3 regions of the Bacillus sp. 01N45 genome follow, and region 3 is predicted to be linked to each of the others. Evidence: riboswitches for the same ligand, from Rfam matches in the RefSeq annotation. Region 3 holds a riboswitch; each other region holds the start of a gene.
What was found. Region 3 has a riboswitch for S-adenosylmethionine ahead of metI (cystathionine gamma-synthase/O-acetylhomoserine thiolyase). Riboswitches for the same ligand answer to the same signal wherever they lie in the genome.
Positions count from the first base shown of each region.

Region 1: it holds a riboswitch for S-adenosylmethionine, as region 3 does, so the genes downstream of both, AC1DMU_RS26345 (peptide ABC transporter substrate-binding protein) here and metI (cystathionine gamma-synthase/O-acetylhomoserine thiolyase) in region 3, are expected to answer to the same signal.
Region 2: it holds a riboswitch for S-adenosylmethionine, as region 3 does, so the genes downstream of both, AC1DMU_RS10995 (hypothetical protein) here and metI (cystathionine gamma-synthase/O-acetylhomoserine thiolyase) in region 3, are expected to answer to the same signal.

Region 1 is NZ_JBFTQW010000016.1:31,672-42,012, reverse strand. It holds gene proC (pyrroline-5-carboxylate reductase) at 1-615, shown strand, start outside; gene AC1DMU_RS26350 (aldo/keto reductase) at 617-1,450, shown strand; SAM riboswitch class I at 1,604-1,708, shown strand; gene AC1DMU_RS26345 (peptide ABC transporter substrate-binding protein) at 1,841-3,481, shown strand; gene AC1DMU_RS26340 (peptide ABC transporter substrate-binding protein) at 3,890-5,530, shown strand; gene AC1DMU_RS26335 (ABC-2 transporter permease) at 5,573-5,920, opposite strand; gene AC1DMU_RS26330 (hypothetical protein) at 5,917-6,108, opposite strand; partial or broken gene AC1DMU_RS26325 (helix-turn-helix transcriptional regulator) at 6,120-6,958, opposite strand; gene AC1DMU_RS26320 (YusW family protein) at 7,131-7,598, shown strand; gene AC1DMU_RS26315 (peptide ABC transporter substrate-binding protein) at 7,615-9,225, opposite strand; gene AC1DMU_RS26310 (ABC transporter ATP-binding protein) at 9,239-10,012, opposite strand; gene AC1DMU_RS26305 (ABC transporter ATP-binding protein) at 10,009-10,341, opposite strand, start outside.
Region 2 is NZ_JBFTQW010000004.1:97,019-107,359, forward strand. It holds gene AC1DMU_RS10975 (short-chain fatty acid transporter) at 1-512, shown strand, start outside; partial or broken gene AC1DMU_RS10980 (group-specific protein) at 553-907, opposite strand; gene AC1DMU_RS10985 (NAD(P)H-dependent oxidoreductase) at 904-1,479, opposite strand; gene AC1DMU_RS10990 (SWIM zinc finger family protein) at 1,503-1,892, opposite strand; gene AC1DMU_RS10995 (hypothetical protein) at 2,146-2,463, opposite strand; SAM riboswitch class I at 2,504-2,602, opposite strand; gene AC1DMU_RS11000 (hypothetical protein) at 2,725-2,916, shown strand; gene AC1DMU_RS11005 (YwiC-like family protein) at 2,949-3,671, opposite strand; gene AC1DMU_RS11010 (ECF transporter S component) at 3,855-4,556, opposite strand; gene AC1DMU_RS11015 (ABC transporter ATP-binding protein) at 4,529-6,190, opposite strand; gene AC1DMU_RS11020 (energy-coupling factor transporter transmembrane component T) at 6,163-7,041, opposite strand; gene AC1DMU_RS11025 (DUF4430 domain-containing protein) at 7,064-7,891, opposite strand; gene AC1DMU_RS11030 (DUF4430 domain-containing protein) at 7,949-9,784, opposite strand; gene rraA (ribonuclease E activity regulator RraA) at 10,123-10,341, opposite strand, start outside.
Region 3 is NZ_JBFTQW010000001.1:522,874-533,214, reverse strand. It holds gene AC1DMU_RS02820 (ArsR/SmtB family transcription factor) at 1-160, opposite strand, end outside; gene AC1DMU_RS02815 (cysteine hydrolase family protein) at 594-1,106, opposite strand; gene metC (cystathionine beta-lyase) at 1,268-2,431, opposite strand; gene metI (cystathionine gamma-synthase/O-acetylhomoserine thiolyase) at 2,428-3,540, opposite strand; SAM riboswitch class I at 3,700-3,809, opposite strand; SAM riboswitch class I at 4,014-4,123, shown strand; gene AC1DMU_RS02800 (bifunctional homocysteine S-methyltransferase/methylenetetrahydrofolate reductase) at 4,194-6,026, shown strand; gene metH (methionine synthase) at 6,026-9,424, shown strand; gene murG (undecaprenyldiphospho-muramoylpentapeptide beta-N-acetylglucosaminyltransferase) at 9,443-10,341, shown strand, end outside.

The DNA of each region.
Region 1 (10,341 bases), on a different contig from region 3:
GTTACATCTGTTGATACGATTGTTTTAGCAATGCCGCCTTCTGCACATGAAGAATTATTAGCGGAGCTATCTCCGTTACTATCGAATCAACTTGTCGTAACGGTAGCTGCTGGCATTGGTCCATCTTATTTAGAAGCTAGACTCCCTAAGGACACGCCTGTTGCTTGGATTATGCCAAATACAGCTGCTGAAATTGGGAAGTCAATCTCCTTATATACAACAGGACAATCAGTAAACGAGATGCATCAAGAAACCTTGCAACTGCTTTTAAGAGGCATTGGTACTTCGCAACTTTGCACTGAGGAAGAAGTTCATCAGCTTACTGCAGTTACTGGAAGTGCACCAGCTTTCCTTTATTACTTTGCTGAAAGCTTGATTGAAGCAACAAAAAGTTATGGCGTCGATGAAGCAACCGCAAAACACCTTGTCATTCAAATGATTTCTGGATCTGCTTCTATGCTTGAACAAACGCAAGATCCGGCTAACCTCCGCGAACAAGTAACAACGCCAGGTGGTTCCACAGCTGAAGGTCTCAAAGCTTTATATGAATATAATTTTTCAGAGGCGATTCAAAAAGCAGTAGAAGCAACAAACAAAAAAGCTAGGGGGAAATAATATGAGTTTAACAAGTTTAAAAGACTATACTACATTACATAACGGTGTAAAAATGCCTTGGTTCGGTTTAGGTGTTTTTAAAGTAGAAGATGGTTCAGAAGTAATTGAGTCTGTAAAATCAGCAATTAAAAATGGTTACCGCAGCATCGATACTGCAGCAATCTATCAAAACGAAGAAGGCGTTGGACAAGCGATCCGTGAAGCAGGTGTTTCACGTGAAGAATTATTTATTACATCAAAAGTATGGAATAGCGATCAAGGATATGAAACAACACTTCAAGCATTTGAAACTACATTAGAAAAATTAGGTCTAGAATATTTAGATTTATATTTAGTACATTGGCCTGTAAAAGGGAAATATACTGAATCATGGAAAGCGTTAGAAAAACTTTATAAAGATGGCCGTGTTCGTGCTATCGGTGTGAGTAATTTCCACATTCACCACTTACAAGACGTGTTTGAAATCGCTGAAATTAAGCCAATGGTCAATCAAGTGGAATACCACCCACGTTTAGCACAAGAAGAATTACACGCTTTCTGTAAAGAACATAACATCCAGCTTGAAGCTTGGTCACCATTAATGCAGGGACAACTACTGGATAACTCCACATTACAAGACATTGCGACAAAATATAATAAATCAACTGCACAAATTATTTTACGCTGGGATTTACAAAATGAAGTTGTAACAATCCCTAAATCTATTAAAGAACATCGCATTATTGAAAATGCAAATATATTCGATTTTGAATTAAGTGCTGATGACATGAAAGCAATTCAAGCTCTAAATGAAGATCGTCGCGTTGGTCCAGATCCAGATAACTTTGACTTCTAGTAGAAAAACCACTGCCATATGCAGTGGTTTTTCTCGTTAAATAAAACTGAAAATTTAAACTATATTTCAATTGGTTGACACTTCATCATCCAAGGTGTAAGATTTTGAATTATCAAAGAAACACAAAAATTAATAAAATTTATTCGTTTACTCATTGTATCAAGAGAGGTGGAGGGACTGGCCCTTTGAAACCTCGGCAACAGGTTCATTTTGAATACTGTGCCACTTCCTGCAAGCATTGTGCTTGAAAGATAGAATGAGGGACTTCGTTTATATACGGGTGCATAACTTGTACGTAAAAATCCCTCTTTCTCAATATGAAAAGAGGGATTTTTTATTTTTCATTTCCCTCATCATCATCCAAACTTAATTATTTAGGAGGAAAATCAAATGAAAAAGAAGTTTGTACCCGGTATTGCATCAGCTGTAGGAGTAAGTATTTTATTAACTGGTTGCGGTAGTTATAAAAACGAAGCAAGCGGAGCAAATGCAAAAGACGAGGCGCCTAGTAAACAGGTTTTAAACTTATCTTCACCTACGGAAATACGAACAATGGATACAGCTCGTGCTACAGATACTGATTCTGGTCAAGTAATGAGAAACGTATTTGAAGGTTTGTATAATCTTGGTGAAGGTAACAAACCTGTCCCTGGCGTTGCGAAATCTCATGAAGTAAGTGGCGATAAAACGAAATACACATTCCACCTGCGAGATTCAAAATGGTCAAACGGCACTCCTGTCACAGCGAAAGATTTTGTCTTCGCTTGGCAAAGAGCTGTTGATCCAGCAACAGCCTCTGAATATGCATTTCTATTCTTTGATATTAAAAATGCAACAAAAATTAACAACAAAGAACTTCCAGCCGATCAACTTGGTGTAAAAGCAATTGATGACCATACGTTTGAGGTAGAATTAGAACGTCCTGTTCCGTACTTTATAAGCTTAACAGCATTCCCAACATTTCTACCAATTAACGAGGAATTCTTTAAAGCACAAGGTGATAAGTATGCGTTAGAAGACAATACAATTTTGTACAACGGAGCTTTTACACTAAGCGATTGGAAGCATGAGCAAAGCTTTAAATTTAAGAAAAACCCTACCTATTGGGATAAAGATACTGTCAAACTGGAAGAAATCAATTTTAACGTCGTAAAGGAAAAATCTACAGAAGTAAATTTATTCGAGTCAAAACAATTAGATCGTATCAAACTAACATCTGACTTCGTTGATAAATATAAAAAGGATGCTAACTTTAAAGAACGGCCAAACGTAGGGGTACAGTTTCTACGTATGAATCAACAAAACAAAGTACTTCAAAACGTTTCTGCACGCCAAGCAATCGATCAAACAATTGATCGAAAATCCTTTGTAAATACGTTATTAAATGACGGCTCCACACCAACCTCTAGTCTCGTACCGAAAAACTTTGCAAAAGGACCTGACGGAACAGACTTCCGTGCTGCAAACGGCGATTTAACAAAGGTTGATACAAAATCTGCTCAAGAATTATGGAAAAAGGCAAAACAAGAACTTGGGTCTGAAAAAATAACATTAGAACTATTAATAAGTGACGGTGACCTTGAAAAGAAAACTGGTGAGTTCTTAAAAGGACAATTAGAAAAGAATTTAGATGGCTTAACAGTAAATATAAAGCCGCAACCACGTAAACAACAAGTTTCACTTTTATTAAAAGGTGACTACGAAATTGGAATTGACGGCTGGAGCCCTGACTTTGCAGATCCAATTACATTCCTTGAGCTATTTACAACGAATAACCCTTACAACTTAGATCATTACTCTAATAAGGAGTTCGATGAAACAATAGCAAAAGTGAAAACAACTTTAGCCGGTGATGAAAAAGCTCGCTGGGAAGCATTACTAGCATCCGAGAAAATATTATTTAAAGACTCTGTTATCGCTCCTCTTTACCAAAAAGGCGAATCTTATTTAGAACGTTCTTATGTGAAAGGAATTGTGCAAGTAGACTTTGCAGGTCAATTAAACTTCAAATGGGCCAAAATTGAAAAATAAAGCGAAACTTTAATCAGTGGGGTTTTCTTCATCCCCCACTGATTATTAGCCCACACCAATTGTTTTTTTAGCAAAACATATTAAAAGCAGATTCCCTAATGCGAGGAAATCTGCTTTTTTAATATATTATTCTAAGAAATTAACAATCTATTTTTATTATTGACATATAGTTCTTTCCAGTGTTAATATTCTAAATAATCAAAGAAACAAAATATTTCACCATCAAAATATAACGTCTACTACGTTGAAACATATAACGATAGATTATAGCTCAACATGTATATACATATAGAACACCTGATTACCTACATACACATATCTATAATAGGTTTTCTCTTCTTCTATAGCTACACTTCAAAACGTGGACATTACGACGTTACGAACAACACATTTAGGGAGGAACGAACAATGAAGAAAAAAGTTGTACCTGTTGTTGCATCTGTTTTAGGGGCAAGTCTATTACTAACTGCTTGCGGAGGAAATAAAGATCATGCAAGCGGAGCGAAAGCAAATGATAAAGCACCTGATAAACAGGCAATTAACTTATCATTCGCTTCAGAAATTCCAACAATGGATGTTGCAAAAGCAACGGATGGGGAATCCATGAGCGTAATGCGCAATGTTTTTGAAGGTTTATATGCAATGGGAGAAGATAACAAACCAATTCCTGGTGTTGCTGAGTCGGTTGACCTTAGTCCCGATAAAACAAAATATACATTCCACCTGCGTGATTCAAAATGGTCAAACGGTACTCCAGTTACAGCAAAGGACTTTGTCTTCGCTTGGCAACGTGCCGTAAATCCTGATACAGCAGCTGAATATGCATTCTTATTCTTCGATATACAGAATGCGAAACAAATAAGCCAGAAACAATTGCCAATTGATCAACTAGGTGTCAAAGCTCTTGATGATAAAACGTTAGAAGTACAACTAGACCGTCCTGTTCCCTACTTCTTAAGCTTAACGACATTCTCAACATTCTTACCAATTAATGAAGATTACTTAAAATCTCAGGGCGATAAATATGGTTTAGAAACAAATCATTTAATTTACAACGGTGCTTTCATATTAAATAACTGGAAACACGAGCAAAGCTTCCAATTGAAGAAGAACCCTAACTATTGGGATGCTAAAACTGTAAAATTAGAAGAAATCAACTTCAATGTCGTTAAAGATAAATCTACAGAAGTTAACTTATACGATTCAGGACAAATTGATCGCGTTGCTTTAACTGCGGAGTTTGTTGATAAATATAAGAGCGATCCAAACTTCAAAGACCGCGCTGAAGTTGGCATTCAATTTTTACGACTAAATCAAAAAAATGAAACATTAAAAAATCAACATGCACGCCTTGCTATTAACGGAGCAATGAATAAAAAAGCATACGTAGAAACAATTTTAAATAACGGTGCTATTCCAGCTGAAGGAATGGTTCCTGCGAAATTCGCAAAGAGTCCAGAAGGTAACGACTTCCGTAAAGAAAACGGAAACCTAGTCAAAGATGATGTGAAAACAGCGAAAGAAAACTGGAAAAAAGCGAAACAAGAACTTGGTACTGACAAAGTAACAATCGAACTATTAACAAGTGATAATGCTTTAGCTAAAAAAACTGGTGAATATTTAAAAGGTGAACTAGAAAAGAACCTAGATGGATTAACAGTGACATTAAAACCACAACCACGTAAACAACAGCTGAAACTACTATTAAGTGGTGACTATGAAATCGGTATTGATGGCTGGGGCCCTGACTTCGCTGACCCAATTACATTCTTAGATTTATTTACAACAGATAGTGCTTATAACTTCGATAAATACTCTAACAAAGAGTACGATGCGCTCATTCATAAAGTGAAAACAGATTTAGCTAGCGATGAAAAGGCTCGCTTTGAAGTAATGAAGCAAGCTGAAAAAATCCTATTACAAGACGGTGCTGTCGCTCCTTTATACCAACAAGGTCGTTCTTACCTACAACGCGGATTTATTAAAGGGCTTGTAACAACTGACTTCGGTGGTGAATTTAACTACAAGTGGACAGAAGTTACAAAATAATAAAATAAAAAAGGTATCCAATCGCAGGATACCTTTTTTATTTTATACTTCTTTAACTACATAGCTTCTTCTCTTTACTATTCCTTTTATAGATACAGTAATTACTGCTACCAATTGTGTAACTAATATAATGACTAATAATGAAATAATATTTTTCTCTAAACTTACTCCCCCAAATATTATTGTATAATAGCCATTCGCTGCATATGTTGCGGGAAATAATTCACCGATTGTTTGATATGTTTTAGAAAGCATCTCATGTGGTACAATTACACCCGAACTTACAAGTTGTAATGATAGTGAAATTATATTAAAGATCATACCTGCATTTCCGAAAACAGTTATGAACATTTGTGTTAATGAAAGAAAGGCGAAGAAGACTATTGTCAATAATCCTCTTCCCCTTCTTTTTGCATCGAACTAAAACTCATCATAAATATAAACATAAACATCAAATATGTTCTCCACGTCAAAGAAGGTATATGTCCCGACCACAGATAGCTAATGAAATAGTTAATTCCCATAATACAAGACGATACTACTAAACTAATACTTATTAGTTTTGCATATTTGAACATAGCTTTTCTCCTTACTTTTCTATCTCTTCAAATTGCAGATTTATTGGCTCTTCTAGTAGTGTTTCATAAAAATTTTCAGCCAAATCTGTTGAAGGAATTTTTTCATCCACTTCATCAAATCGAATACTATCTAGCCACACACAACCTTCCCCTGATAATAAGACACCAAATGCTATACCAAGTGCTTCTTCTTTTATATCTAATACAACCGAGTACGATTGCCAGTTATTCGTATTTTTAATTGGGCGATTTTGCATGTTATCCATAGCGAGTGGTTCTGTATCTTTTCCGTCTACTCTCATCCACAATCCTGCCCAATCTCTTACGTTCTCACTCTTAACAAATGCTGTTAAACGTAATCTTTTACCTACATATTTATCTGCTCGGAACATTTGCATTAATGTTGAAAATCCTCCGTGCGTAACATTTTCTTTTGCTTTTATGTATGCAGATACTTTTCCTTGATGTGCAACTTCATAATCTAAGCCCATCTCATACTCAGCAGGATGACTTCCACTTAAGATCCATCCTTTCGATATTTCTTTGGTGGCAATTGAAACATTCTTTTAAAAGCTCTCGTAAATGCCTCTTGTGAGGAAAAGCCGTATTGTACTGCAATATCAATAACAGCCCTCTCCGTTGACACTAAGGCTTGCGCAGCATAAGTTAACCTTCTCTTTCGAATATAATCCGTTACACTCATCCCAACATATCTTTGAAAGATGCGATGAAAATGGTACATCGATACTGCACTGTGAGACGCCACTCTTTCTGTTGTAAGCTCCTCATGTAAATGATCCTCTATATATTCAATTGCTTGTTTTATCATCTCTTTATATTCTTCATGCATGTTAGTACCCCCTCACAACTTCAATTTACCATATACATACAAATCATTTTTGATTTAAATTGCGGATTATCCCTTGTGGCTATAGGGTAATAATTTATTTTCACCTCATACATAATTACATGATTTTGGGAAAAACTTGTATAGAACGAATTTACATAAGGAGGAATTTTTAATGAGAATTTTACTATCAGTTTTATTAGCTCTTATGCTAGTACCTGCATTAACAGGATGTAAAGCTCCTGTTAAAGAAGACACAACTTCTAATAAAAAGACTACAGAAGAGGCAAAGAATGAAGCTCCTGCTGATTTAAAACTAAACTTCAATGAATTCGATTTAAAGGCAGACTACCAAGATACAAAGAAAGACTACGAAGCTGACTATAAAAATGTAGCAGCAGATAAAAAAATGGAAGCAAAAATTGAAGATCATAAAGCAGATGTAAAATTAACAGGAGACGAGGCTATCACAAAATTAAGCCCACTTCTACAAGAATTAAAATTTAATAAAGATACTCCCGACCAAGAAGTAATCGATCAAGTAGTAAATGTGTTCAAACTTGATAAAGACTACCAAAAGTTTGATTTAGAAGTTGTCTTCTCTGATGGAACGAAAAAAGAATATAAAAGAGAAATAAAATAAAGAAGTAGGCGGTTGCCTACTTCTTTATTTTTGCATATCTTAAATCTGGTTTAGATCCAACATAATATTGAAGTCCAGATACTGATCCTTTTTGTAAGTAAGAATCAGAAGGGAATATAATTGGAATTAACGGTGAATCTGTAAACATAATATCTTCTGCTTTATGCAATAAATCAAAACGCTTATCTTCATTTTGTTCAACTTCTGCTTCTTTGATTAAAGCGTCAAATTCTTTATTATGCCATTTTGCATAGTTGTTTGGACCATCACCTGCATATAAATCTAGTTTAGTAATTGGGTCTAATAAAGAACCGCCCCATCCCATATAAGCTAATTGGAAATCACTTTGCTTATATGTATCGATGTAACTCTTCCACTCTTTATTTTCTAATTTAATATCTACACCAAGATTTTTCTTAAACATTTCCTGCATTGCTTCTGCTACTTTTTTATGCTGTGTATCCGTTGTGAATTTTAATGTTACTTCAGGTAATGTAGACCAACCTTGTTCTTTCATACCCTCTTCTAATAATTTTTTCGCTTCTGTTGTATCAAATTTTACGTAATCACCTTTTTCTTTACGGAAATCACGACCACTTTGTGTTTTTGCTCCTTCTGGAACGAATGCATATGCTTCTTGCGCATTATTCTTATACAGTTTTTCAACGATAAACTTACGATCAACTGCTAATGAAAATGCTTTACGTACTTTCGCATTTGTGAATGGCTCTTTTTCTACGTTAAACGAATAAATATAAGATGAGAATCCCGCAACACGCTTATATTCTTTATTTCCTTTTTCTTTCTCAATCATTTCTTGTGGTAAACCACTTAGTAAATCTAATTCTTTTGATTTGTATAATTGGTACGCTGTTTTAGAATCTGGAATAATACGAAACTCAATTTCTTTTAATGTTACCTTTTTATCATAGTATTCTTTATTTTTTTGTACTGTAATTGCTTGGTTATGCTTCCATTCTTTTAACGTGAATGGTCCATTTGTAATTAACTCTTTTGGATCTGTTTTTAATTTGTTGTTGTCATCAATTGATTTTTTAGATAATGGAATAAATAATGAACTCGCTAATTTTTGTTTAATAGAAGCAACTGGGTGCTCAAGTGTTACCTTTAATGTTTGAGGATCAACAACTTGAATACCAACTTGGCTTTCTTCACCTTTTCCAGTATTATACGCCTCTGCACCTTTAATAAAGTACATTTCTGTCCCATTCATAGAACCCGTTTTCGGATTTAATAATCGCTTCCATGCAAATTCAAAATCATTTGCTGTAATAGGAGAACCATCTGACCATTTAATATCTTTCTTTAAATGGATTGTATATTCAGTTCCATCTGCATTTACTTCTTCTTTCTCTGCTAATTCATTTTGATATTTCCCATCACTATCTTGCGTATATAAGCTTGAGAATAAATGTCCAATTACATAACCTGATGTGCTATCTGTTGCAATAGCGGAATCGAGTGTATATGGATCGCTACCAATATTCGTTACTAATCGATCTCCTTCTCCCTTACCAGCACTCGCCTTTTGCGCCTCTTTTTTACCGCAAGCGACAGAAGTAATTGCTAATACGGTCATAATGACAAATAATAAAAACTTCTTCATCCTACATTCTCCTTTAACCCGAAATTTTTGGTGTTGATGCTAATAATGTTTTTGTATAAGAATGTTGTGGATTACGGAATACTTCATCCGTATTTCCAAATTCAACAAGTTCTCCTTTATATAAGACAGCTACCTTTTCACATAAATAGTGAACCATCGGCAAATCATGCGCGATAAATAAATATGTATAGCCTTGTTCCTTTTGAATCTTTTGCAACAAGTGCACAATTTGGATTTGAAGTGAAACATCTAACGCTGAAATTGGTTCATCCAGGATTAATACTTCTGGCTCACATAATAACGCCCTTGCAATAGCGATCCGTTGACGTTGTCCTCCGCTAAATTCGTGTGGGTATCGATCAGTGTATCGTCTATCTAATCCAACACGTTCTAGCGCATCACCTGCTACCTCATCTTTCAATCCTTTATCACCTAAACCGAATGAAATATATCCTTCTGTTACGCTATCGCGTACTTTCCAGCGCGGATTTAATGCAGCTGTTGAATCTTGAAAAATGAATTGTACTTTCTGCAAGAAATCTCGCTTATGAGCTGATTTCAACTTGTGAACAACTTGACCGTTATAATCAATTTGACCAGACGTTGGGCTCTCGATCCCAGCTATGAGCTTACCAAGTGTTGTCTTTCCTGAACCACTTTCTCCAATAATGCCAAGCGTCGTTCCTTTCGGGATAGAAAGTGATATATCTTTTAGCGCTATGATTTCTTTCTTTTTACTTCCATACGTTTTCGTTACTTGCTTTACAGTAATTAAATCTGTCGTCATGAGGCATTCACCTTCTCTTTTGATTTCGCTTGGTCATGCTCTAGAACATGTTGCCAACAATGTGAACTGTGTTCCCCAGAATATGCTGTTCTATCAGGGAAACGATGAACACATTCTTGTATTGCTACTGGGCATCTATTTACAAATGGGCACCCAAAGCTATTTAACGTTTCAATTGATGGTGTTGTTCCCTCAATGGCCCTAAGTACCTTTTCGGAATCATCCATATTCGGAATAGCTTGCAATAAACTTTTCGTATATGGGTGCTTAGGTGAACCTATCACTTCTTGTATCGTCCCTTTTTCAACAACACGTCCCCCGTACATCAC
Region 2 (10,341 bases), on a different contig from region 3:
TTATGTTATTAATTGCTGGACTTATTTTCCACCGTACTCCGATTCAATATATTCGCGCTTTTTCAGACTCTACGAAAAGTGCTTCTGGCATTTTACTTCAATTTCCGTTTTACGCAGGAATTATGGGGATGATGATTGGAGCGAATAGTGAAGGACTTTCACTTGGAGGGGCTATTTCGAATTACTTTATTAGCATTTCAAACGAAACGACTTTCCCGCTCTTTACTTTTTTAAGTGCTGGAATCGTTAATATTTTCGTTCCATCTGGTGGGGGTCAATGGGCTGTGCAAGCACCAATTATGATTCCAGCTGGCGCTGAACTTGGTGTACCTGCCGCAAAAACAGCAATGGCAATTGCGTGGGGCGATGCTTGGACGAATTTGATTCAACCATTCTGGGCATTACCGGCATTAGCGATAGCTGGTTTAGGTGCTCGTGATATTATGGGATTTTGCGTTGTTAACTTACTATATGCAGGATTTATCATTAGTCTATGTTTCTTATTTATTTAAACGAAAAGCTAGTTTTATACTAGCTTTTTTATATAATAAATCACTTATTTCCCACGCAATTTATCACGATCTTCCAACTCTATATCCGTAAGCTGTAATGCCTCAAATGCAAAAAAATCTTCACATACTTTTTCAATCAGATGTGGATTTTCCCTCAAGAAATTCCACTGTAACGCTTTAGGAAGAAAATACGTTTCATACTCTTTACTTCCTCTTACTACCTCATCCACTTCTCTTTCACAAATTCCTCTTATTAAATAATCATTTCTTAATTGAATCTGTATTTGTTGAAACGTTTCACTACATTTCTTCAATTGGATTAAGCAATTAATATATGTACGAAAAAGTTCGTTATCATACTGACAACAATTTATAATACGTTCCATTTCATTCATAACGTACGAGCCTTTTCTTCTATTTGTAATAACCATTTTTCCCGCTTCTCTCGTTTACTCGTTTTCACAGATTGAAAAACAGATCGTTTTATATCGCGAATGCCGCAAAAACGTAAAATACCTCTCTTCATTATAATCCAATCGGCTGATCGATATAGTAGTGCGACGTACCATAACGGTGAGTCTAACGTATTAATTACCCATGCCTTCTTACCTTTCAATAAGCCTTTCGGCAGGGCACCTTCATATTTATAAGCAAAACCAGCTACGAAAATGCGATCAATAAACCCTTTTAAAATAGCTGGCATCCCCCACCACCATATTGGATAAATGAAGAGAAGAGTATCCGCTTCTTCCACTAACGTTCTGTACCGAGCTGTCTCTTCTTCATTTACTAAATCACGTCTTTTCTTCTCCTCATTAAATACAAGGACGGGATTAAATTGTTCCTTATATAAATCAAGTACCGTAACCGAATGATTTGTTTCTTGTAATCCTTTTTGCACATGCTTTAATATCCCCGCATTAAAACTGGAAGGACTAGGATGAGCGTATACAATTAGTACATTCACTACATAACAACTCCCTCTATAAGTTAAAGTTTCCCCTTCTTTAACATTTTCTCTACAATTTGCACGTTTTTCGAACTTTGTAATAAACGATTTAATAATGTAAGTAACTCTTCCTTTTCTAAATCTTTCAGTTTCTCTTTCACCGTACTCTCACCAGCACTTTGAATATCATAAACAACTGCTGCCATATGCTTACAATAATTCTCATATGGACACTCGCAGCTACTTTCTGTAAAATTTTCAAGATCAATCATTACTTCATAGTTTCCTGCATTTCCAGTAACAAAAGCAAATATTTTCTTTTCTTGTATTTCAACATCTTCTACATGTCCTTCTTCATAATATTCATAACCTTTATCCATAATGTACTTAGGAATCCATTTCGTTATATCATTTAGTAAGTAAGCGTACATAACAACACCTCTTCCTTTAATTCCCTTTTGACTTCCAAAACCCTGCATGTTATTCTAATAACTGTCAAATAGCAAGTCTATATGACAAAACGACTGACACCTATTCGGCGGAGGTGTCTCTTTTCATTTGCAGCCGATATGAAGTGCCTCTTTCAGGCACATTCAATCTTTGACACTACACACTCAACACCATTCCCTTGTATCAGGCTGCTTAAGCAGTCTTTTACGCTACATACTCCAAAAAAAAGAGAGCTTAGCTCCCTTTTCCCGCCTTATAAAATACCCCTTTTTCAGTATAGAGATATTCATCAGCTAATGTAATTTTCCCATCCAGTTTCAGTTCATCTAATAGTCTTGATAAATAAAATTGATGTAACATCTTTTTCGTGAATTTTCCTTCATGATGCGAAACGATATGTTCTTGAATATCTAACAATGATATTGGCTTATCTTGCTCTATCATATATTCATAAACTGTACTACGCAGTTTTACGTATTTTTCGAGTGTCACAGTACTTCGCAACCCCTTTCTTCTTAATATAAATTTTCGTAATCGGTTTTTTTGCAACAAAAAAACCTCTCCGATAAGAAGAAGTTACGTATATATCTTCGTCTTATCTCCCAGAACAAATATGTTCTGCTGGAATTAGCACCTGCATCGCGGTTGCTGGGTTTCATCGGGCCAGTCCCTCCACCTCTCTGGATAAGAAAATATTCACTTAATTCTTACTATACGTAATTTCATTCTAATTGTCAAACAAATATAACAAATTATATTTTGTTCCTTACTGTTCATACTATACATATATGAATATGCAAGGAGGATTATGAAATGCACGAAAATGCTCGCGGATATGTCCAAAATTCTTTTCAATCATTACAAGAAGCAAAACATTGTTTAGAAGAAGCGCTACAGACTGTTGAAAAAGATTTTAATCGCGCTCGTATTGAACAATCACTTTATGCGATCGAACAAGCTATTCAACGCTGTGATTACACGGTTCATATTTTAGAACAAGATTGAAAAAACTTCCCATCATAAGGTGGGAAGTTTTTTCAAATGGCATACTTCATAATTATTACCGTTATAATTAAAAAATATACAGAATTAGCAATTTCTAAAACCCCTACTTTTATAATAGAAATTTTTTTGCCATATAACATAATTGCTCGGATGACACTCGGTATAAAAATAAGAGAACACCACGGATTGATAGCAAAGACAATGACTGTTAATACAATATGATACCCCCATGATATAAGACGATACTTCGGGTTATTTTTCTCGCGAATCATCGTTTTTACATAAAATGTACTTCCTAAAAAATATAAAAATGAAATAAGCGCAATAAATAATGCTGTTTTATCTATAAGTTTCATTGAAAAATAATAACTAACTAAACCACCAATACAGAAAACAATAATCGCACTAATGTCATTTAGTAACGCTCTTTCATTTTTTTGACGAGCGTAATACATATTTACAATAAATAATGGAATCATGAATACTACGAATAAAAGAATGCGCCATTCATATAATAGAGAAATCATTCCAAATACGAACGCGATGATAAAATATACAATTGCAGCATGTAAGTACTCTTTTTTTCGTTTTTGCTTTATGTACGTAAGAAATGGATACGTAGCTAAATAGATAAAGAACCAAGCTAAAAACAATGGAATATGATACATAGTAGGTTTCCCAAGCATGACACTTAATAGAAATGGTATAACGAGCATGGCCCATGCACCGTGTTGCTTCGGAATAACTAACTTCATTAACTATACACCTCCCTTTTGAAAGCAGTTCTCACCTACTATTATACAAATAATTTTATATAGTAACGTATATATATTGGACTATTTTTTGACAATAAAAAATGCTCCTTACAATGTGTAAGAAGCATGAAAGAGGCAAACGAATATGTAAGTCGCGACCCTACCTTATATGAGTATGCTTTTCTATGCCATGTTATGCTTATCTAATATGCCGTATTTCTTTTTAAATCTCGTAAGAATCGTAATCCAAGACGTACTAAATAGTAGTAAGAAAATAACATTCGAAATTGCATGACTCAAATCGAAATAAAAACTTGCAATATAATACGAAACGACTGCTTCCCACGTTGCCTCACGTATGAAACCGAGAAGCCCCCATAAGTTCATAATCCAGCCAAATAAAAATCCAACAAACAATCCGTATAGAAGCCTTCCCCATAGCTTTTTCATTAAAAATGTATTACGAAGTAATCCAGCTATAAACCCGATCATGCCCCATGAAAACATTTGCCACGGCGTCCACGGACCTTGCCCTAAAAAGATGTTAGATACGATAGCTGCTGTTGCACCGATCATAAAACCAGTTTCGCTTCCAAACACGATTGCAGAAACGATAATGACAAAAGAAGTCGGTTGTACACTTGGTAAAATAGAAAATGGTACACGGCTAACTGCTGCAATTGCCGCTAACACAGCAACGAGAACAATTTCACGTGAAACAAACGCCTTCCTTTCAAAACGGATATAAAACGGCAACATAATAACAACTAATAAAAACAAACTACTTAACATGTAATAACCATCCATGATAAGTGTAGTAAAGAGTAGTGTGCCTATTATTACTGCAAAAATACATATTATGAATGCAACATATCGTTTGGACACGCTTCGTACACATCCTCCCACGTTAATGCATATGGTAACTCTTTTCGAATAAATCGATTAATAGAGGTTGTATAAAAGAAGTTGCCACTAAAAAATTCTTTCGGTGTGTCATTCATAATGACTGCTCCGTCAAATAACATCATACATTGATCAACGTATTTCGCTGCAAACTCAATATCATGCGTTGCCATTACAATTGTTGTACCTTCTTTTTGCAGCTTTCTAAATAGCTCTCCTACTCTTTCTTTTTTCCACGGATCTAATCCCTTTGTCGGTTCATCAAGTAACAATAAAGTCGGCTTTGATAATAACGTTGTACATAACGCAAGTAGTTGTTGCTCTCCCCCGCTACAATCATGCGGATGGCGTTCTTTAAGCGAATACAACCAAAACTTCTTCAACATATCTTCTGCTATTTCTTTTCCTTGTTTTCCGTATAACTCTCGTGCACGTTCATACACTTCTTCCCACACTGTATCAAATGTAAAATGATAATACGGATGCTGCGATACATACCCGATCCTTTTAAATCGTTCTTTCGAATCAATTTTATGTATCACTTTCCCATTCCACTTTACTTTCCCTCTTCTCGCTTTTTGTAATCCAGCTAAAATCGTTAACAGTGTAGACTTACCTGTACCATTTTTTCCAACGAGAGCTACCCATTTTCCTTTTTCAATCGATACGGTTAAGTCTCGTAAAATAAGTGGACTATTTTTTTCATATTGGAACGAAATATGCTCTGCACTTAAAATGACTTCTCGCTTTTCACTTTGTGCTATTGGCTCATTCACATATGATATCGCTGAAAAATGATTCAGTTTCATTTGCGCTTCTCGCACTGTAAACGGAATATCTTCCGCATTCCATTCTAAAAACAATCTTGGAATTTGCGGAATAAATGGACGGAATTTTTCTACTTCCCACATGTTCGCGATAACCGTTTTAGGATTTCCATCATACACGATTTGACCATTATTCATACAAATAACGCGCGTAGCAAGTGGGATCACTTCATCTAAACGATGTTCACTTAACACAATCGTAATACCAAGTTCTTCGTTAATACGTTTTAACAATCCTAAAAACTCTTTCGCAGCAATGGGATCTAACTGCGCCGTCGGTTCATCTAATAATAATAGTTTTGGCTGCATAACTAGTACCGCAGCCAAATTGACAAGTTGTTTTTGTCCACCAGATAACGTATGAACAGATTGATGCAATAAATCTTGAAATCCTAAGAAGCTAATAAGCTCTGCTATTCGTTTTTGAATAATCTGTGATGGTAACCCGATATTTTCTAAAGAAAATGCTAATTCTTGAATGACCGTATCCATTACGAGCTGATTTTCTGGATTTTGAAATACCATACCAATTTCTTGTGCAGATAATAAATCAGGTACTTCCTCTAATAAAACGTCATCATAAAAAATTTCTCCTGAACGTGTACCGATTGGAAGTAATTCCTTTTTAAAATGTTTCAATAAAGTCGTCTTTCCAGAGCCTGACCCTCCAGCAAGTGCAATAAACTCTCCTTTTTGAATAGAAAGAGAAATATGCTGTAACGCATATTCGTTTTCATCAGCATATACAAATGATAAATTGTTTATTTCTGCATGCGCCACCATATCCATTCCTTTCCTTCCATTATAATTGGTAGACTAATAAACATCATAAATACTCCGAACATCACTCCATCGTATTGCTGAAATAGAATAGATTCGACTTTCGGATAAATGATTAGCTTTCCCCCGCCATACGTATTACATATAATAGCAATGATAAGTAGAATACTTAAATAACTGAGCGTATACCAATCTCGTCTTTCCATTCTATACCGAATATATGTCGTACGCTTCGTTACACCAAATCCACGAGCTTGCATAGAATCTGCTGTTTGCAGCGCATCTTCTAATGAACAAATTAATAATACTTGCAGCAATTGCATACCATTTTTCACCCGTTCTACAATGGAACCTGCGTCTACTTGTACACCTTTCGTTTTTTGAACGAGTGTTATTTTCTGTAATCGCCTCATAAACAAAGGAACAAACCTCACCGTAATCATCGTTAACAATGCTACCTTCGGTGAAATTCTAGAAAACAAATATAAAAATTTATGACTCGAAATAATATCATTATACGAAGCAAACGTAAACATAATCGCAACTAATAATAATCCCATTACTACTCCAAACATAATCGCCTCAAGCTTAATACGGCTATCACCTAACCAAAATAACGTAGTTCGCCCTCTATGTGTTAATAACGAATTAAATAAAATGACCATAAAAAAGAAAACGATTGTGCTCGGTAACATCTTTCTTATCTTTTCACTATTCCCTTGCATTATATTGATTATGACGATTAATAGTATTGCTCCAATTAAAAAAAGAGGATGAAGACACATCATACATAGTATCATCACCCCGATATAATAGAAAAAATTCACAAAAGGATGTAAAGAAGAAAAACTTATTTTCATAGTCCTTTACCGAATGCCTTTCTTATTTTAATACATACACCCACTCAATTGTATCTCCTGGTTTAACTGTTACTACACCTGCACTATGGTTTGGAAACGCACCGTTCACACGATATTTCCATCCACTAGTATCTGTAATATCTTTTTCATATAAATCATTAATACCTTTTACATAAATATCACCTTTAGAGCCCATTGCATCCACATCTAAACCTGTACGCTGCAATACTTTATAAACAGTATCGCCTTCTTGTACATCCATTTTTTTCGCACCTAATAAGTACCCTTTATCACCTTTTACTGAGATAGTGACTTGTTTTGGTTTTGGTATTACTGGATCTGGCACTGGCACTGGCGGTACTGGATCTGGTACCGGTGTTGGTGGCGTTGGTACAGTTGCTTGTTGCTCTTTATTCGGATCAACCTTCTGCTCCTGCTTCGGTGTTTCTTTCGGCTGATTCACAACCTTCGCTTCTTCTTTTATTTCTTGCGCTTTCGGTTGTTTCTCTTCTTGTGCTTTTTGCTGTTCTGGTTGCTTAGTAGCAGGCTGTTCCTGAGGTTTCTCTTCTTTCTTTACTTCCGGTTGTGCCTGTGCCTTTTCTTCTTTCGGCTTCTCTTCTACTTTTTGCTCTTGTTTCTCTTTCTGCTCTTCTTGCTGCTTTTGCTCTTGTTCAGCTTGTTTTTCCTCCGGTTTTTCTTCCGGTTTCGCTTCATCTTTTTTCTCTTCTTGTTTTGCTACCTCTTCTTGCTTTGGTTCTACTTTCTTCTCAGGCTTTACAGCTGCCTCTTCACACCCGGCAAGTAGCCCAAGTGAAAGCATTAAAGAAATAAACCATTTCATCTTACTCATGTTGTCTCTCACCTTTCATATTAAAAATTAGGAGCAAATGATTGCTCCTAATTTTTGTTAAGCTGCTTTACGTCTCCATAATACATATGCAGAAGCAATACATAATACACCCATACCTACTTCTGTAGCTGCACTATGAGAAGATGCTCCTGTTTTTGGTAACGTGCTACCGTTTCCTGACTTTTTGCTTTTAACCGGTTCGTTATCGACAACAACTTTTAGCGTGTCATCTTTCGTTTCTTGTTGTACTTGTTTTTGTTCTTCTGGTTGCTCAGTAACTTCTTTTTCTACTACAATATTTTCTGCATCCACATTTGGTTTCGTATCAATTTCAGGAACAGATACAGTTGACCAGTCATAAATCGATTTCCCAAGATCTTTAAACTGAAGTAAAGCTAAGAATGCTTGCTCTGTAGCCATTCCGCTACCGTTTTGATCACTTGGTAACCATTTGAATTCACCATTTGGAAGTTGGTATGACAGTAGATTTTGCATTGCCTTATGTAGACGATTTTGATCTACATCTTGTACAAGAGATAATCCAATAATTGCTTGTGCAACACTATTAGAATTTTCTTGTCCATCAGCAGAAAAACCACCGTTTTCTAGCTGTTCGTTATATAAATAGGCAACAGCCTTTTGCACAGCGGGTTTCACATCTTCTCGTTCTTGATAAGGAGCTAATGCTGATAAAACCATACCTGTTACATCAACGCTACTAGCACTGTCTTTACTGCTTGCGCTATCGTAAGTCCAGCCACCATCTGTATGCTGTGAGTTTAAAAGCGCATCTACTAAAGCAACTCGATTCCATTTTGAATTCACTGGCACTTCATATTTCTTCGTATCAAATGCAAGTAAAGCAAATGTATAACCTGTAACAGAATTCACTTTATCTGATTCGTACAATTTTTGAACTAAATTATGTTCGCCAACCTTTGTAGGGTCTGCTTGCATTGCATTCATCATAATAATCGTTCTAGCTAAATCTGTCGCTGAAAAACGGTTAATGCGCTTTTCTACTTTTTCAGTTACTGACTTAACATAATTTAATTTCGCCTCAATTGGAACATTCTTTCCAGAACGAGAAAGGCCTAAAGCTACCCAATCACTTTCAATTCCATCTTGTAACATCTTTTCAGATGTCTTAAAAATCGCTTCATTTACTTGCGCTACTGGAACTTGAATGTTCTCTTGCTTTGGTTGTTCTACCTTTTCAACATTTGTTTTTGGTTCTTCTGGTTTTTCTTGTTTTGGATCATCTGTCTTTGGTTCTTCTGGTTTTTCTTGTTTTGGATCATCCGTTTTTGGTTCTTCTGGTTTTTCTTGTTTTGGATCATCTGTTTTTGGTTCTTCTGGTTTTTCTTGTTTTGGATCATCTGTTTTTGGTTCTTCTGGTTTTTCTTGTTTTGGGTCATCTGTCTTTGGTTCTTCTACAGTTTTACAAGTACCAAATTTATCTAATGTTTGCTGTAATGTTTCCTGGCTCATATTGCTCCAGTCTGCAACAAAACGAAAGACAACAACATCTCCAGACTTTAATTTATAACTATCTGCTCCAACTTCTGCAGATTTATCATTTACATCATACAACCAGCCGCTTGTGTCCCCAGCCATTAAGCCGTCAATGCCTTTAACATACGTTCCAAACGACATCGTCTCTGCTGTTACTTTGTCCCCCATGACTTTTTGCAGCAAACTTAAAGCTGTTTCCCCATCTGTAATTTGCTCTTCTTTCGGGCATAACATAATGCCCTTTTGTGATTCACCAATAATTGCAAGTTTTGCTTTATTTCCTTCAGCAAACGTAATATGTACTGTATTCGCAAAAGAAACAAATACGAGTGTAACTGCCATTAACGACGTAAGCAGCCATTTTTTCAACATTGCCATCCCAAAATTTCCTCCCTTACTACTATTCACACAAAAAAAGACCCTTCAAGGGCGTGCAATTGACACTCTTTTTTTGTAAGTGTCGAACAAACTGTGCAACACCTCCTACCCACATCATTCGCGGCTATATTTGTATAGGAAAAATAATTTTGTTTATGAACGTATCATTGTGATAACATTCACTTTTCTAGGCACTACTTACTTCCATTTCAGTTATCGTAAAACGATAAACCTATACATTCTGTTAATTATAAATTTCTGTATTATTTTACTATTGACAAAGAATTTTGTCCATGCTTTATCGGATTTATTTTCTAAGAATAGTAGTTTACTATCCTTTAACGATGCAAACTCTTTTCACTAATAATGACGCCATCTTCATCCGCATACACATATTCATTCGGCTTCCATTCTACTTGTCCAAATTGCAATGAAATACCACGCTCTCCTTTTCCTTCTTTTATACTTCTATTTGGCATCGTTCCTAACGCTAAAATACCAATATTAATATTCTTTAGTTCACTAGAATCACGAACATATCCATTCACAATAATTCC
Region 3 (10,341 bases):
ATTGTGGCATATTTAAGCCAGTGTACATTGTAGAAACGTTGCTTGGACCACGTTCAATTAATCCTTTTACAATACATAAGCGAACAGGATGAGCAAGTACTTTCAATAATTCTGCATTGCTTTCATATAGTTCTATTTCTTTTTGAAAGGTTTCTAACATGTTCTTTTCCACCTCCGTGTGAGCTGTTATACCATACTATACATACCAAAAAATTAAAGAAAAGAAAACAGTTGTTGCAGAAAAAAAGTCCTAAAGTAAAGAAATTGTAAGAAAAGAGACCCTGATGTAAATAAAGTAGATAAATTTGCATGGTTTTGTAAAATGACATTTTTGGGTGAAAATTTTAATGCGTTTTAAAAATTGAAAGATATAGATATATTTGTAACACAATTTTATCATGATTTTCTTATTCTTTCAAATGAATATACAAAATTTTTAAAATAATAAGAAAAAGGAATTATAATGTTATATATAGAATATAAAACAGGTTAAAAGAAAAGAAGCTGAATGTAGTCAGCTTCTTTATGGTGATAACAAAATATTTGAGTATAGCTGATAAATTTTAGAATTACCAAGACATTAGTTATATATTCTAGATTTCATCTTTTATCAGCTTTAAAAATCTGCAGTTCCATATATTTTCATAAAAATCAATTGTCTCTTTTGCGGACATAAATGGATTATTTAACGTAGAGGTTGCTTTCTGTACCATGAAGTTTTCGTATTCTAGTCCATGGGAAAATTTAATCGTAGCATCCATACAGTACTCTGTTTGGGCACCACAAAATTCAATACGGTGTACAGATAATTGTTCTAAAATCTCTTTCAAGTTTGTTTTATAAAATGAATTGGCATGTGTTTTTCTTACAAAAAAATCTTGTTCCTGAACATCTAGATCAGCATGAATAGCCCAAAGTTCTTTTTCGGGTACTAAATCATCATCACAATGTTGAATAAAAATGATTGGTTTATTTGATTTTCTGTATGAAGAAATTCTTTTATTTACTTTTGTAAGTAAATTTTGTAAATCGAATAAATGCTCTTCGCTATAACATACTCCATTTTGTAAATCGATAACGATTAAAACATCTGCACAAGTATCCATTATTTTTGCCCCTTTTTTACTTCTTAATATATCAATTAATTCATTATTTAGAAATAGATGGTGCTCTTTCGTTTTTTTATGAACTATACGAAAAGTAAAAAATATACTTAATGGCATAAAACAGAAGATATGAAAAATTAATTTCATATCTTCTGTTCGTTCTATGCATTGACAGGTTCTTCTACATAAGAAAGGGCATTTTCAAAATCGGATATTAAATCGTCAACATTTTCAAGGCCGACAGATAACCGAAGTAATGAATTAGAAATCCCTCTTTCATCACGAGCTTCTTGCGACAGTGCTGCATGTGACATTTTAGCTGGGTAGGAAAGAATCGATTCGACAGCTCCTAAACTCACTGCAAAGACAGGTAATTTTACTTTTGATAAAAATTGGCGGAGTGCGTCTTCTGATTGTAAAGTGAAAGATAGGACAGCTCCGGCTGATGTAGCTTGAGATTGTTGAATATCAAATCCAAGATGTGTTTGTAAGCCAGGATAATAGACATTTTTAACTTTAGTGTGCTCTTGTAAATAATGTGCAATTTTATTGGCGTTTGCAGCTGAATGCTCAAGACGTACATGCAATGTTTTTAGACCGCGAAGTACTAGAGAACAATCTTGAGGACCTAAAATAGCGCCGAATGCATTTTGTAAAAATCCAAGTTTTTGAGCGAGTTCGGCATCTTTTACAACCGCTAATCCGGCAGTAACATCACTATGACCGGCAATGAATTTTGTGGCACTATGAAGAACGACATCGGCACCAAGATCAAGTGGTTTCTGGAATAGTGGTGTCAAAAATGTATTATCAACAAAAGTAAGGGCGTCAATAGATTTTGCAAGTTTAGAAACAGCACAAATATCTGTCACTTTTAAAAGTGGATTAGAGGGTGTTTCCACATAAAAGAGTTTTGTGTTTGGCTTAATGTTTTGCTTTATTTCTTCTACATTTGTCATATCAACAAATGTATGTGACACACCGTAACGGGAGAGCACTTCAGTTATAATTCGGTAAGTTCCTCCATATACGTCTTCTGAAATGAGTACGTGATCGCCTTGTGAAAGAAGGAGGAATGCAGTAGAAATCGCTGCAATTCCTGATGCGAAGGCAAATCCCTTTGTTCCTCCTTCTAATAAAGCAATGATATCTTCAAGAGCTTCACGAGTTGGATTACCAGAGCGACTATAGTCATATTTTCCGAACGTATCTACATCAAACTGGTGGAATGTTGATGTATTATAGATGGGAACGTTAACAGCTCCTGTTTGTGAGTCATGTTTATATTGGTTGTGCAGTAAGAGTGTATCTATAGAATAACTCATATTCTTACACCTTCTTTTACAAGTTTAATGGCTTGCTTTAAGTCTTGAATTAAATCGTTACTATTTTCAATGCCAACGGAAAATCGCAGAAGACGATTACATACACCGTTTGCTGTTCTGATTTCTTCAGGAATATCAGCGTGTGTTTGCGTTGCTGGATACGTCATTAAACTTTCAACACCACCAAGACTTTCAGCAAATGTAATTAAGGATAAAGATTGTAAGAATGGATTAATCCATGTTTCATCTTTCAGACGAAATGAGATCATGCCACCTCTTCCAGGATAAAATACATCTGTCACCCCGTCTTCATCATTTAAATAAGCAACAACTGCTTTTGCATTTTCTTCATGTTGTCTCATGCGAAGCGCTAACGTTTTCATACCACGAATTAATAGCCATGAGTCAAATGGACTTAAGACCGCACCAGAGGCATTATGATAATGAGCGATTTCCTCACAAAGTTCCTTTCCTTTTGCAACGACAAGTCCGCTTAGGACATCGTTATGTCCCCCTAAATATTTCGTTGCGCTATGAAGTACAATGTTGGCACCTTCTGTTAATGGCTGCTGTATATAAGGCGTATAGAATGTGTTGTCTACAATAAGAAGTAGTCCGTGTCTTTTCGCTACAGTTGCGACAGCGGCAATATCAGTAACTTGCATTAACGGATTAGTTGGAGTTTCTATGAAAATAGCTTTCGTTTCAGTTGTGATAGCTTGCTCAATTTGTTTAATAGATTGTGTATTTACGTATCTACATCGAACATTCCACTTTTTTTCGTGCTCAGAAAATAATCGATAAGTGCCCCCGTATAAATCTTCGGATACAATAAGTTCGTCTCCAGAACGGAATAGGGAGAGGACGAGGAGAACAGCTGCCATCCCTGAACTACAGGCATAACCTTGTTCACCATATTCTAAGTCTGCGATTGCCTGCTCTAAAAGACCACGAGTTGGATTGCCAGTTCGTGAATAGTCAAAGCCAGTAGAGTTACCAATTCCTTCATGACGATAAGCAGTTGAAAAATAAACAGGTGGGTTAACAGTTCCTGTTGTAGTTTCGCTCCGGTTTCCGATTTGTGCTAGTTTTGTTTCAATAGTTGACATGTGAAAATTCCTCCTTTTTAAATTAACAATTAAGTGAATGTAAAGTGAAACTTTAATCAGTGAGGGGGGCATCCCCCACTGATTATTAGCTCTCACCAATCGGGGTAAAATAAAAAAAGCCTTCTAAAGAAGAAGGCTTTCGGTTTGAATAGAGTCTTCTTCTCATCTGTCAAATCTTTCACAATTTGCTGGAATTAGCACCTTATTAACAAATGTTAATGGTTGCTGAGGCGTCATAGGGCCAGTCCCTCTACCTCTCTAGATAAGAATGTTCGTATGAAATTTTTATTATGTTTTTAACTTTACAACAAAAGATAATTGAATTGCAACTTTATTTTAAATAATTTTTATTTTTCCGCAAGTGTCATTGACTTTTGCATTTGTGCATGCTAAATTTATTAAAAAATTAACAAACATTGTTAAAAGGGGAACGTATTTCCTTTTAGCTACATAAATAAAATAATAAAGACAAACTCTTATTGAGAGCGGTGGAGGGAAAGGCCCTGTGAAACCCAGCAACCTTCAAACGAAATGTTTGAAACGGTGCTAATACCTGCAAAACGAATGTTTTGCATAATAAGAGGAGGAACAATTATGTCCCCCTCTTCAAAGTGAAGAGGGGGTTTTTATATTGATAGAAATGAGGGAGATTTGTGAAATTACTAGATTTATTATCAAAAGGAATTGTAATAGGTGATGGTGCGGTTGGGACGTTATTACATTCACATGGTTTGCAAAGTAGTTTTGAAGAATTGAATATATCTGATCCAGATTTAATTATATCGATTCATAAGCAATATGTAGCTGCTGGGGCTGATGTGATTCAAACAAATACGTACGGAGCAAATGAAGCGAAATTACGTATTTATGGTTTAGAAAATCAAGTTACTGAAATTAATAGAGCCGCAGTAAAACTGGCGAAAGCATCTGTTACAGACAGAAATGCAATTTTAGGAACAATTGGTGGTATGAAACATATCGGAGCTGTTACGACAACTGATATGGAAAGAGAATTTATGTTACTGGAACAGGCAAGTGCATTACTAGAAGAACAGGTTGATGGACTGCTATTAGAAACTTTCTATGATGAGTTTGAATTACTTCATGCTGTTCAGGTGTTACGAAAACAAACGAATATTCCAATTGTAGCTCAATTAGCATTGCATGAGGCAGGTACAACTCAAAATGGAAATGATGTAAATGAAATATTAAAACAGCTTTTAGATTACGGTGCAAATGTCGTTGGATTGAACTGTCAACTAGGGCCACTTCACATGACGGAAGCTTTTAAAATGATATCGATTCCGCAAAATGGCTACTTGTCAGCATATCCGAATGCAGGTCTCCCAAATTATGTGGAGGGACGTTACGTATATGAGGGAAGTCCAGCTTATTTCGAAGCGATGACACCGAAATTTATTGAGCAAGGTATTCGGTTATTAGGTGGTTGTTGTGGCACGACTCCAGAACATATTGAAAGTATGAAACGTGCAATTGCAAATGTTACACCTGTAATAGAAAAGGATACGATTCAAAGACCGAAAGTAGTTCATACACACGAGAAACGTTCAAAAGCTCATGTCACATTAGCAGAGAAAGCAAAAAAACAAACGACAGTAGTAGTGGAATTAGATCCACCGAAAACGTTAGATACGCAGCGATTTTTTGAAGGCGCAAGAGCATTGAAAAGAGCTGGGGCAGATGCTATTACTCTAGCAGATAATTCATTAGCATCGCCTCGCATCTCGAATATGGCAATGGGGGCATTATTAACGAAGCACGATATTCCGGTATTGACGCACTTAACGTGTAGAGACCATAACGTCATCGGACTACAATCTCATTTACTAGGCCTATCAGCGTTAGGTATGGAAGAGGTGTTAGCTTTAACTGGGGATCCAGCACGCGTTGGTGATTTTCCAGGTGCCACTTCTGTATATGATTTGTCCTCTATTGAGCTCATTAAAATGATTAAAGAAATGAACGACGGGCGCTCGATTTTAGGGAAATCAATTGGTCCAGCAACAAGGTTTTCAGTGGGAGGTGCGTTTAATCCGCATGTAAGACATTTAAAAGCAGCGGTTAAGCGAATGGAACGGAAAATAGATGCTGGAGCGGAATATTTCTTAACTCAGCCAATTTATGATATCGCGTTAATTGAAGAAGTGTATGAAGCGACAAAGCATTTGGAACAACCTATTTTTATTGGGATTATGCCATTAATAAGTAAAAGGAATGCAGATTTCCTTCATTTTGAGGTACCGGGTATTACTCTACCTGAAGAAATAAGGGAGAGAATGGATGGACATGAAACGAAAGAGGCAGCAATTGAAGAAGGGATTCGCATTTCACAAGAATTGATCGATGCGGCGATGAAATATTTTAACGGCATTTATCTTATTACACCATTTCTAAAATATGAAATTACAGAACATCTTGTTAAATATGTGAGAGAAAAGCAAGAAGTGAAAGAAGGTATTAATTGATGAAATGTATAGAAGAAAAATTACAAAATAACATCTTAATATTAGATGGTGCAATGGGAACAATGATCCAGCAAGAGGACTTAACTGCGGAAGATTTCGGAGGAGAAGAGTACGAAGGTTGTAATGAATATTTAGTAGAAACAAGGCCTGATGTCATTTTAAAGATTCATAAAGCTTATATTGAAGCTGGAGCAGATATTATTGAAACAAATACATTTGGGGCGACAAACATTGTATTAAGTGATTATGAGTTGTCTCATTTAGATGAGGAATTAAATGAGAAGGCAGCACGTTTAGCGAAGCAAGCGGTCAAAGCAAGCGGGAAGGAAGTATATGTTGCGGGAGCAATGGGACCAACAACGAAAGCGATTAGTGTTACAGGTGGTGTGACGTTTGAAGAATTAATTGAAGCCTATACACGGCAGGCTAGAGGCTTATTGAATGGCGACGTAGATGTATTACTCGTTGAGACGAGTCAAGATATGCGTAACGTGAAGGCTGCTTATATTGGAATTCAAGCAGCTTTTGATGAGCTAAATAAAATTGTACCTATTATGATTTCAGGAACGATTGAACCGATGGGAACGACTCTGGCCGGGCAAACAATTGAGGCTTTTTACTTATCAGTAGAACATATGAAGCCATTATCTGTTGGATTAAACTGTGCGACCGGTCCGGAGTTTATGAGAGACCATATTCGTTCACTATCTGAGTTGTCGGAGTGTTACATTTCTTGTTATCCAAATGCAGGTCTTCCTGATGAAGATGGACATTATCATGAATCTCCATCTTCTCTCGCTGAAAAAGTGAAGCGATTTGCTGAAGAAGGATGGGTTAATATTATCGGTGGTTGTTGTGGCACAACACCAGAACATATAAAAGCAATAAAATCCGCGTTAGCTTCTCTTAATCCACGCGAACACCACGAAAGAGCTGGACACGGGGTTAGTGGATTAGAGGCACTTCAATATGATGACTCTATGAGACCATTATTTGTTGGTGAAAGAACAAACGTTATTGGGTCACGTAAATTTAAACGATTAGTAGCAGAAGGGAAATTTGAAGAGGCTGCTGAAGTCGCAAGAGCGCAAGTGAAGAAAAATGCTCATATTATTGATATTTGTATGGCAGATCCTGATCGCGATGAAATAGAAGATATGGAAAACTTCTTGGCAGAAGTTACGAAAGTGTTAAAAGTACCAATTATGATTGATTCAACAGATGAAAATGTGATGGAGCGAGCTCTTACTTATATTCAAGGAAAAGCTGTTATTAATTCAATTAATTTAGAAGATGGAGAAGAACGATTTAAAAAAGTGACGCCGCTTCTTCGGAAATATGGTGCTGCTATTGTTGTAGGAACAATTGATGAAGATGGTATGGCGGTTAGTGCAGAACGAAAACTCGAAATCGCGAAAAGAAGTTATGAGTTATTGACGACGAAATATGGTATACGCCCGTCAGATATTATTTTTGATGCACTTGTATTTCCTGTAGGTACAGGTGATGAAGAATATATTGGTTCAGCGGCAGCGACGATAGAAGGAATTCGCCTTATTAAAGAAGCCTTGCCAGAGTGTTTAACGATTTTAGGTGTAAGTAACATATCTTTTGGTTTACCACCAGCTGGCCGAGAAGTATTAAATTCCGTCTTTTTATACCATGCAACGAAAGCAGGATTAGATTACGCAATTGTGAATACGGAAAAATTAGAACGGTATGCGTCAATTCCAGAGGAAGAAAAACGTCTTGCTGATGCACTACTTTTTGAAACGACGCAAGAGACGTTAGAAGAATTTACAAATTTTTATCGCGCGGCAAAAAAGAGAGATGTCGTTACCCAAGAAACATTAACTCTTGATGAAAGGCTGGCAAATTACATTGTAGAAGGTACGAAACAAGGACTACAAGAAGATTTAAGCCTTGCACTTACAGAAGGAAGAAAACCTTTGGATATTATTAATGGCCCACTTATGACAGGAATGGATGAGGTGGGACGATTATTTAATAATAATGAGCTTATCGTTGCCGAAGTATTGCAAAGTGCTGAAAGTATGAAAGCTGCCGTAAGCTATTTAGAGCCACATATGGAATCTAGCGAGAGTGCGAAAAAGGGGAAAGTATTATTAGCAACTGTTAAAGGTGACGTACATGATATTGGGAAAAACCTCGTTGAAATTATTTTATCGAATAACGGATATGAGATTATTAATTTAGGAATCAATGTTCGTTCGGATCGAATTGTTCAAGAAGTACAAGAAAAGAAGCCTGACATTATTGGTCTTTCTGGTTTATTAGTAAAATCAGCGCAACAAATGGTAACGACTGCTGAAGATTTAAAAGCTGCAAATATTGATGTTCCAATCGTTGTAGGCGGGGCAGCGTTAACGAGAAAATTTACAGAAAATCGTATTTCACCATCATATAAAGGGCTCGTATGTTATGCGAGTGATGCGATGACTGGTCTTGATATTATTAATAAGCTTCAAAAAGAAGAAGAGCGTGAGAAGATGAAACAAGATAAAAAAGAGCGTCATCTTCATATCGTAAAAAAAGAGGAGAAGAAAGTAGAAATTCCAGCAGTAATTGAGCCATTACCGAAGGCAGAGGTTATGATACCTGATTCAACAAAACGAATTGTATTACGTGATATTCCAGTTGCACATCTCGCTCCATTTTTAAATAGACAAATGCTACTTGGACATCACCTTGGATTAAAAGGAAATGTGAAGAAGCTTTTGCGAGAGGGAGATAAGAGAGCACACGAATTAAATGATTTAATAGATGAATTATTGCAGGAAGGACAATCCTGGTTAAAACCGAAAGCGGTGTATCAATTTTTCCCAGCGCAAAGTGACGGACAAAACATTGTAATATATGATCCAGAAGATCATACGCGTGTTATAGAGCGTTTCACATTCCCAAGACAAGGAAAAGCACCATATCGTACTTTAGGTGATTATTTACGACCAGTTGGAGATGAGATGGACTATGTTGCTTTCCTATCTGTTACGGTTGGGGAAGGCGTTCGGGACATTGCTGAAGAGTGGAAGGCGAAGGGTGATTATTTACGCAGCCATGCGATCCAATCGTTAGCGCTTGAACTAGCAGAAGGTCTTGCTGAAAAAACACATATGCTCATTCGTGATCGCTGGGGTATTCCAGATTCACTAGAACTGACGATGGAAGAACGTTTCCGTACGAAATATAGAGGGATACGAGTGTCTTTCGGTTATCCAGCATGTCCAGAACTTGCGGATCAAGAAAAGTTATTTCGCCTTATTCATCCAGAAGAAATAGGTATTTCATTAACAGAAGGATTTATGATGGAGCCAGAAGCATCTGTGACGGCTATGGTATTTTCTCACCCTGAGGCAAGATATTTTAGTGTATTATAGTGTAGAAGGGGGAGACGTATGAAGAAAATAGTCTTTACAGGTGGCGGTTCGGCAGGGCATGTAACACCTAATTTAGCCATCATTCCACATTTACAAGAACAGAATTGGGATATCTCGTATATTGGTTCTCATCAAGGGATTGAGAAAACGATTATAGAAAAGGAAGGCATTCCGTACTATAGTATTTCAAGTGGAAAGCTACGTCGTTATTTTGATTTAAAAAATATAAAAGATCCTTTTCTTGTAATGAAGGGTGTTATGGATGCGTATGTAAGGATTCGAAAACTAAAACCGGATGTGATTTTTTCAAAAGGTGGTTTCGTATCTGTACCAGTCGTAATTGGAGGCTGGCTAAATAGAGTCCCTGTTTTATTACATGAATCTGATATGACGCCAGGACTAGCAAACAAAATTGCGCTCCGTTTCGCTTCGAAAATATTTGTTACATTTGAAGAAGCTGCGAAACATTTACCGAAAGAAAAAGTAATCTATACAGGATCTCCTGTACGTGAAGAAGTGCTAAAGGGAAATCGTGAAAAAGGTTTAGTGTTTTTAGGTTTTTCACGTAAAAAGCCAGTTATTACAATTATGGGAGGAAGTTTGGGCGCAAAGAAAATTAATGAAACGGTTCGAGAAGCGTTACCAGAACTTCTGAAAAAATATCAAATTGTTCATCTTTGCGGAAAAGGTAATCTTGATGAAAGTTTACAAAATAAAGAAGGATATAAACAATTTGAATATATACATGGGGAACTGCCAGACATATTAGCGATAACAGATTTTGTTATTTCACGTGCGGGCTCTAATGCCATTTTTGAGTTTTTAACATTGCAAAAGCCGATGGTTTTAATTCCGCTATCGAAATTTGCAAGCCGTGGAGATCAAATACTAAATGCAGAGTCTTTTGAAAGACAAGG